Regions from separate parts of the Sporosarcina soli genome, predicted to be linked through region 1. Evidence: riboswitches for the same ligand, from Rfam matches in the RefSeq annotation. Region 1 holds a riboswitch; the other holds the start of a gene.
What was found. Region 1 has a riboswitch for thiamine pyrophosphate ahead of thiC (phosphomethylpyrimidine synthase ThiC). Riboswitches for the same ligand answer to the same signal wherever they lie in the genome.
Positions count from the first base shown of each region.

Region 1 (4,741 bases):
ATCCACATAATTGCACTTACAACATATTCGATGTGTAATCTCTACTATATAATAATCATGTGAACAATTTTCTTGGAGTTCTTTCAGTGCTGTTTCCAGTATTTTGAGTTGATGCTTGCATTGTTCAATTTTATTCAAAAGTAGATCCGTCTCTTTCATCGTCACTCCCCCCTCCAAAGTGGTCTCAAATGTATAGAGTACCGCCAACCTTTTGAAATTCCTTTGCTTTATCGTCCAAGCCTTTTTCGATTGTAAGTTTTTCTTCTATCTGATTTTGATCTGCATATTTCCGTATATCATGTGATATTCGCATACTGCAAAATTTCGGGCCACACATCGAACAAAAGTGGGAAACTTTTGCTCCTTCAGCTGGTAATGTTTCATCGTGGTATTCCAGTGCACGCTCTGGATCAAGTCCTAAATTGAATTGGTCTATCCAACGGAATTCGAATCGTGCTTTTGAAAGTGCATCATCTCTTTTTTGAGCATTTGGATGGCCTTTCGCAAGATCAGCCGCGTGTGCTGCAATTTTATAGGCTATAACACCTTCTCGGACATCATTTTTGTTTGGTAAACCAAGATGCTCTTTCGGTGTTACATAACAAAGCATTGCCGTACCAAACCAGCCAATCATTGCTGCCCCGATTGCGGATGTAATATGATCATATCCCGGTGCGATATCAGTCGTTAATGGTCCCAATGTATAAAAGGGTGCTTCTTGACAGACTTCCATCTGTTTATCAACGTTTTCTTTAATCAAGTCCATTGGTACGTGACCGGGACCTTCAATCATTACTTGAATATCATGCTTCCATGCAATTTTCGTTAATTCTCCAAGCGTATCCAGTTCTGCAAACTGGGCTTCATCATTGGCATCGGCAATCGAACCTGGTCGTAAACCATCCCCCAAAGAAAATGACACATCATATTGCTTCATAATTTCGCAAATTTCTTCAAAATGAGTATACAAGAAGCTTTCTTTATGATGAATCAGGCACCATTGTGCCATTATTGAACCGCCTCTTGAAACAATCCCAGTGACACGCTTCACGGTCATTGGGATATAACGCAACAATACCCCTGCGTGAAGAGTAAAATAGTCAACACCTTGTTCTGCTTGCTCAATCAATGTATCACGGTAAACTTCCCAAGAAAGATCTTCCACTTTTCCATCTACTTTTTCAAGTGCCTGATAGAGCGGGACCGTTCCGACTGGAACCGGAGAATTACGGATAATCCATTCACGTGTTGTGTGGATATCCTTACCTGTCGATAAATCCATAATTGTATCTGAACCCCAGCGAGTTGCCCATGTCATTTTCTCTACTTCGTTCTCAATGGAGGATGTGACCACAGAATTTCCGATATTAGCATTTATTTTTACATGAAAATTCCTACCGATAATCATCGGCTCCGTTTCTGGATGGTTAATATTTGATGGGATAATGGCTCTTCCATGCGCGACTTCATCACGGACAAAATCTGCATCCATGCCTTCACGTATTGCGATAAACTCCATTTCAGGAGTAACGATTCCTTTTCTCGCATAGTGCATCTGTGTTACATTTTTACCTTCTTTCGCACGTAGTGGTTTTCTTTTCGGTAATTGAAAGTTATTGTTTTCTTTTTCGTTATTCGTTTTATAACCGTTATCTTCCGGCTTTAATTCTCTTCCTTCATATTCCTCTACATCCTCGCGTTCTAAGATCCAGTTTTTCTTTATTGTAGGGAGTCCTTTGCGAATATCCACTTTATATTTGTCATCCGTATATTTACCACTTGTATCATAGACTTGGAGTGGTTCATTCTCACTTTCGCCTCTATCCGTTATCGTCGGTGATAGTTGAATTTCTCTTACAGGTACAAGGATGTCCGGCCTGCTACCTTGAATGTACACTTTCTTGCTCGCTGGAAAACTTTCATAAATGTGAATTGGCATAGTCCCTATTTCTTTGTCCATCAAGTCAATCGTCTCCTCTTTTTTTAGTTTCTTGGTAGACCATAACTCAGTCCAAAGGAAGTCGTTCCTCATTCATAGAACATGAATAATGACACACGATTTATTCACAAAAAAGACTAGATCCAAGTAAATACGGACCTAGTCTCTCTAAATGAAACATACATATTGAATGCATGTCATCAGTAGAATTTAGAAACTTCCCCACGCTGGTATGAGCCAGATCAGGTCCAAAGAGTTAGGAAAACTTAAACGTTTTTTCCCTCTCAGCCCAGACTAACCGGACACCTCTAGTTCAATCTCATTAAATTATTTGGTCTAACAATTCGAAGTATAACTAATAATAAAAAAATGTCAACATTAAGTTCTATTAGTTTGTCTTATATTGTCCGCAGCCAGTCTTCCTAAAGGTGCATTAAATATTGTAATGGGTATGGATGTGGAAGTAGGGGAAACTTTAATAATTGAACCTAGAGTGAAAAAGTGACCTTTAAGGGTAGTAATTCCATTGGATAGAAGATCAAAGAAATGGCTGGGACTAAAAAAGTAACGTTAGGGTTAGGATTTAACGCTCCAATTCTCAATTTTAATGATGCAAATTTAGATGCTTGTGTCTCATCTTTTATTCAAGGTGGTTTTACCTTTGCAAGGCAGGCTTGTGTTTCTGTCCAAAGAATCTACGCACCAAAAAATATATATCCATTACTTGTTTAAAGACTGGTTGTGGAAGCGAAGAAACTAAATGTAGGTGATCCGCTTAAACCGCCAACGGATACTGGTCCAATGATTACAAAATCGATATCTATTGGGCTTTACTGATGGAAGATTGCACCAGAAACAGTTGAAGTGTGGATTAATAAGGTTTCCTAGCTACGCTACGATCACATTCCTTATGGAAGAGTTAAGTTCAGAGGAATAGGTAAAGAAGGTGTTAAATATGCTATTGAAGACATGACGGAATTAAAATTTATTAGTATTAATATGGGTAATCATTAATATATGTTTCGTTATGTGGGCCGCATTTAGTGACCTTTAGATTAGCCTTATTTGTTTATGCCTTATGAACTTAAATAAGAATCTTAATAGCTGGGATCTATTAATAATGTTATTATCTTAATAGCACAAAAACAAATAGGGGATTCGTCAATGTTTGAAAAGGTATTGGAAGCAGCTAAACGTCTAGAAGGTGTGGCCCATAAAACCCCGGTAATGACTTCACAATTGCTTGATAAGCAGACTGGAAACACGATTTTCTTAAAATGTGAGAATTTACAGCGCATCGGAGCGTTCAAATTTTGTGGTGCCTATAATGCTGTCAGTTCTCTGCCACAGGATGTTCGCGGGAAAGGGATCATTACTTACTCTTCAGGTAATCATGCCCAGGCTGTCGCTCTGACAGGTAATTTGTTGAAAGTACATACAACAGTCGTCGTCCCTTCGGATACGGCACCAGTGAAAATTGCTGCCGCCAAGTCCTATGGTGCCGATATTGTCTACTACGACCGGGCAAAGGAGAGGCGAGAGGATGTGACCCAACAGCTGATCGATAAAAACGGTTATATCTTTATCCCGCTATTTGATAATGAGGAAGTAATAGCCGGACAGGGAACGGCTGCCAAGGAATTAATTGAGGAGGTCGGAGAACTGGACTATCTTTTGGTTCCATGCAGTGGGGGCGGAATGCTCAGCGGCAGTGCTATTAGTAGTAAACATTTGCTTCCTCAGTGTCAGGTTATTGGCGTGCAGCCTGAATTGGTCGATTATGCAGTACGTTCATTCAATACCGGTGAACTCCACCGTATAGACAATCCGCAGACGATTGTCGATGGGCTACGAGGTACGTCATTAGGGAATCTTAATTTCCCTATTCTCAGAGAACTTGTCGACGATATGATCACTGTCAGGGACGAAGGTGTGATAACGACGATGCACTATCTCTGGAGCCGTCTGAAAATAGTCGTCGAATTAGCGGGAGCAGTCAGTCTAACTCCTTTGTTTCATCGTGATTTCTCAGTGGAAGGTAAACGTATTGGTTTCATAGTAAGTGGTGGGAATGTGGATGTCCGAAATGCCGGAGAACTGTTTGCGGAAATCAGAGATTAGAATTCCTAAAGTATAAAGAATTGCACCAACAATCAATTTTAATTCAAATAGTAAGATGATGAAATGATGGTACATATTGAAGTTGCAGCAGAACAAAAATCACAGGAATTGGTCTTGAAATTCCTTCTATTCCTTATCATCCCAATTTCCATTTTGATGAAGAACGTTAATTAAAGTTGGAATATAGATAGTTTTTGCGGTAAGGAACGAAATTGCTAAAGGGGGCTATCCATTCGCGCTATCCCCGCAGGAGTCGCTAACTTTCATTTTAAGCAACTAATATTCTCTTCAAAAACAGAAAGTCAATATCCAAAAAATCGTCCATTTTAGTAAAATGGAAGTGACCAGGCAACCATTATAGAAAGGACGATTTTTTATGTGAAATCTAAAGATTACCACTCATGATTATAACACACAGCTTCCATTCGCATTAGAGGAAAATAAATTAAACATATCTAAGTGACAACTGTCACCCCCGTTTAAACCCTACAATAACCTTCAAAGTTTTGCCATCTTTGACATACAGGCTCTAATCCCGAAACATCATTTTGCGCGTAGTAGATGAAATGCTAGAAGCAATTCCTAATGAGCAGCTTTTTGCTCATTATTCAGGTGGTGGCGTAGTTCCTGTCATCAAAAGATGATGTTAAAAGTCAGCCTTTACGCATACTCACAGAAAGA
Region 1 covers NZ_JBHSNO010000001.1:545,631-550,371, reverse strand. The annotation lists gene thiC (phosphomethylpyrimidine synthase ThiC) at 185-1,960, opposite strand; TPP riboswitch at 2,142-2,259, opposite strand; gene ACFPRA_RS02675 (aldehyde dehydrogenase family protein) at 2,486-2,671, shown strand; gene ACFPRA_RS02670 (pyridoxal-phosphate dependent enzyme) at 3,146-4,060, shown strand.

Region 2 (4,741 bases), on a different contig from region 1:
CCCTCGGCTTCACCGGCTGGCTTTTTCGAGCAAAATCGGAAATCAGTTTGTAATATGCGTTGGCCATCATCCAAACGCTCTCTTTTTCATCCTCGAAGAAATCGATATTATAGCCATCCAAACTGTTATTCAACGTCTTCAGATAGTCTTTCAATACGATGGAACCTCCGCCGATGAAATAGCAGATTTCCGTTTGCGAGTTTCTTTGCCAAATGTTGCGCAAATGACGATACTGCTTTTTCGCCAAGTCTAACAGGATCCGATCGACGATGTCATGCACGCTTGTCCGGCTTCCCCGCACCATAATATGATTACGGTCATTTTTCTTCGTAATGATATCGACCACATCAGAACGGCTATCTAGCTCAACACCATGACGCGCGTAAATCTCTTCACGAATCTTATCCAGAGACTCTGAAACACCTAAATTGAAGCCTTGTGCCTTATCGTCATCCACTTTACGGTTTTTAATAACCGCCACATCCGTCGATAATCCCCCGATATCTTGGATCAGAATCCGTTTGTCAATCAGCTCTTTATTGATGATATTCAAGTTATTGTCCATTACAAGATTGATAAATGCCGCGAACCCTTCCGGATACACTTTTACTTCATCGAATTTCAGATTCACTTTCAATCCTTGGTATTTAGGAGTCACTAAAAATTCGACTTGGTGGACCGAACCGAGTAGTTGGGAACGATAGCCTACGTCCTTCCCTTCCTTCACTTCTCTTAGCGGAAGGCCTGTCCCAAGCGTATATGTCGCCTCAATTACATTATTATTACGTTTAAAAACACTTTTGTTTTCTTCACGGGCTGCATCCAATGCCAAAGCAGCAAACAACATCACAAGTGTCTGATCTTCCTCAGATTTGTTACTTCCCGGGTCCAACTCCGTAGAATTCCCGCTCTTTGTCGCCAATTTCCCAACACGGTAAATGGCATTGTTGTCATGTAGTGTAGGAGAGTGCAAACGGATATGGATACCTTCTGTAGGGTCTTGATTGTCCAATTCCTCAATACCGATAATCGGACGATCTGCAACATCCTGCGCAATCACATTCGGGATATTGAGTTCCGTTTCCAACTTTCCAAAAATAGCTTTCAATGAATCGTTTCCTACGTCAATTGCTGCAATTCTAGATTCCGTCAATCCAATCACCCTTCCCTTAATCTTTCTTTCCACTAAAATGGTACTGGAGTTTTCTAGACAAATCAATACTATCCCTTCATTTATCACACAACTGTAATGTTGTGTGCGCAGGCGTAAACATGTATACATTTCCGTATACCCATATAAATAAAGGATGTGTACTTATTTGTATACTTGTAAACGTAATTGTTTACTAATGTATACAATTACGTTTACAACACTACTATGTTTGTATACATCGATTTCAATAGTAAAATTTCGTTTTTGACGGCAAGCACAACTTCCTCTTCTTGCCTATTGTTGCGGGGAGCTTTTTCTCTTTATTTAGACGGAACTACAATAGATACTCCCTCTAAAGGTCGTAAATCAATAACGCCTCGGCGTTATTGCGTCCGGATTTTGAATTGAGCTTGCTCAATTCACTCCTTTCAAAATCCGTGACATCCGCCGGAGGCTTGGGCCAACAGGATGTTGGTCACTCAGGCGTTGCCAATCAAACAGCGAAGGGTTTGATTTGCCGTATTTCTGCGGTTTTTTGCAGAAATTAAGGCACGTTCATTCAGGGCGCGGCGACCTTAGCCTGAGTTCCTCTATTCAGCCGGGGTTTGAACCCCCACTGAATGGAATGCATTTCTAGCATTCATCCCACCACTTATAGAAGTGCGGGACTTCTGCTGAAGCAAGTTAAATTCCCCACGTATCGGATAAGTCGATCAAGCCCCAATTCAGGAAATATGTGCCCGTCATATTAAATGTAGGAGATTGTACCTCTCCTTCCTTTGCGCACGTTGAGCCGTTCGTCATATTATGTTATTGTTAATTTAAAATAGAAGGATCTACCGCTAGGGGAGTCTTGTGAAAGACTGAGACGCATTTATGCGGACCCTTGGAACCTGATCTGGGTCAAACCAGCGTAGGGAAGTGGAAACGCTTGAACAATGATTACCGCCGCTTCCAATTCTGCAATGAGGGAGCGGCTTTTGCATATTCATCCGCCAGTTATGAGGCTGGGCATTGGCTTGCACCCTGCCCTATTTGCTTACACTTGTGCAGGTTTTGATTGCATTTGCAAAGTGTTTACTTGCATTTATTGTCGATTGCTTGCATTACAGGCCTTTAGAACCCGACAAATCCAAATTCTTCATTGAAAAGAAACCGTATGCTAAAGGAGGATACACTATGACAACTTTGATACAGAAACTGCGTGAGGAACGCCCGCTTATTCATTGTATAACGAATATTGTCGTCGCCAATTTCCAAGCGAACGGCTTGCTGGCTCTCGGGGCCTCCCCCGTTATGGCAGACGCGATAGAAGAAGCTGCCGAAATCGCAGCCGTCTCATCCTGTACCGTATTGAATACCGGAACGCTGAAAAAGGACACGGTAACATCAATGTTATTGGCGGGGAAAAGTGCCAATCAACAAGGAATTCCTGTCGTCCTAGACCCGGTTGGCGCGGGCGCAACTGCTTTCCGGAAAGAGGCCATTTTAAGGATTTTAAAGGAAGTGGATGTGATGCTCATCCGTTGCAACGCAGGGGAACTGGCTGCCATTGCCGGAGTCGACTGGCGTTTCAAAGGCGTCGATGCAGGAGAGGGCGAAGCGGATATTACTGCCCTTGCAGAGGAAGTTGCTCGCACGCATAACTGTGTCGTTGCAGTCACCGGTCCTTGGGATATTGTAGCGGATCAGCATGGAACGAGTTGCGTGACAGGTGGGCATCCGCTTATGTCCCATCTGACAGGTGCAGGTTGTCTTCTCAGCGCCGTCGCTGGCGCTTTCTTGGCTGTGGCAGAAGAAGATCCATTCAACGCCGTAACCACTGCATTGGCCTTTTACAAGAAAGCCGGGGAAAAAGCTGCAGAGCATGCTTCAGGTCCAGGCGATTTTAAAATTCATTTCCTGAATGCCCTTTATGCATTGGAGGAAGACGTTATTCAAGATTGTCAATTCATTCGACAACCTCAAGGGAATGACAAGGGGATGACGTTGTCATGAACACACGAAAGATGGTCATCATGACCATGTTCGTCGCCATCGCGGTTGCCGGCTCGACATTCGTTTACTTTCCGGCCGGCATTGCACGAGCCTACCCGATCCAACATGCCGTCAATGTCATCGCCGCGATCATGCTTGGACCCGTTCCGGCCGTTATGATCGCTTTCTTAACCGGTCTTGTCCGCATACTGACAGGCACAGGTTCTTTGCTTGCATTTCCAGGAGGTATGATCGGCGCCTTTCTTGCGGGCGTCTTCTATAAGTATTTCAGAAAGACATGGCTGGCAGCTGTCGGGGAAGTCATCGGAACAGGCGTCATCGCCTCCCTACTCGCTGTCCCCTATGCCAAACTATTGATGGGGACGGCATTCACGGCTTTCTTTTTCGTCCCTCCCTTTCTCGTCTCCAGTGTCAGCGGCGCCATTTTAGGCTTGGTGCTCGTTGCGCGATTACAGCGAACACAGATTGGTAGTCGGCTAAGACGGGAAATATAAAAGGAGGCAATCACAAAATGATTGCCTCCCCAGTCTGTTGACAAACGCTAATTAATCATCCGATCAAGAAAAAGTTCCACTTTTTCCAGATAGGCGTCACCCGCTATAGCAAAAGATTCACCGTGGTTCGCATCGGGAACGAGATAGAGTTCCGCATGACTAGCGGTTTGCTGAAACAACTCCTCCGCCATCTCCGTCGGAACGAATGTATCACCTTCCCCATGAATATAGAGTATCGGGACATCCGTCTTCTCCACTTCTGTCATTGCACTAGCTTCCCTGAAGGAATAACCGGCTCTAATTTTCGTCAACAAACTCGTGCTATCCAGCAAAGGAAATGCCGGTAAGTGAAACATCCGATTCATTTGATACGTAAACAACTGGTAAACCGACTGATACGGACTATCCGCAATGATGGCCTGCACCTGAGAAGGAAGCTCTTCTTCCCCACTAGCCATCAGGACGGTTGCCGCTCCCATCGATAACCCATGGTAAACCACTTTCGTATCCCGTCCGAGTTTCTTCACCAATAAATATGTCCAATCGATCAAGTCAAGCCGATCTGGCCAGCCAAAACCGTAATAATTTCCCTCGCTTTTTCCATGCCCCCGTGCATCAGGCATGAAAATATCGTAGCCTAATTCATTATGATAATGCTGTCCGTATAACCCCATTTGCTTGCCATTCCCTAAATAGCCATGTGTCAGGATGACCAATTTATCGGTCGGCTGGGAGGCTGGCAAATAGTAACCGGACAGTTTCAGTCCATCGCGTGATGTTAATGTAAGGTGCTCAAAGGGCTGATCCTTTACCCACTCGATCCAATCCCCGTTCAAATACAGCTCCATCGACTGATCCGAAACTTCTAAATCAGCGTTATTCTGCAAGAAATCTTTCGGGCCACGCTTGACCGCCAAACCATAGAAAAAAAAGCTGCCGGCAATTTGGCTGACGATGAAAACCGCAATAAAAAGGAGCAGGATCTTCTTCCAATTGATTCGAATCGCTCTCCATCTCCTTTAATTTCTCGATCATTGGGCATGCATGATGCCTATTTCCATTATAGTAGGAAAACGAGCGAAAATGAATGCTATCT
Region 2 covers NZ_JBHSNO010000007.1:219,067-223,807, reverse strand. The annotation lists gene ACFPRA_RS14725 (Alp7A family actin-like protein) at 1-1,153, opposite strand, end outside; TPP riboswitch at 1,988-2,090, shown strand; gene thiM (hydroxyethylthiazole kinase) at 2,333-3,151, shown strand; gene thiW (energy coupling factor transporter S component ThiW) at 3,148-3,645, shown strand; gene ACFPRA_RS14710 (alpha/beta hydrolase) at 3,693-4,532, opposite strand.
Region 2: another riboswitch for thiamine pyrophosphate. It lies ahead of thiM (hydroxyethylthiazole kinase); the one in region 1 lies ahead of thiC (phosphomethylpyrimidine synthase ThiC).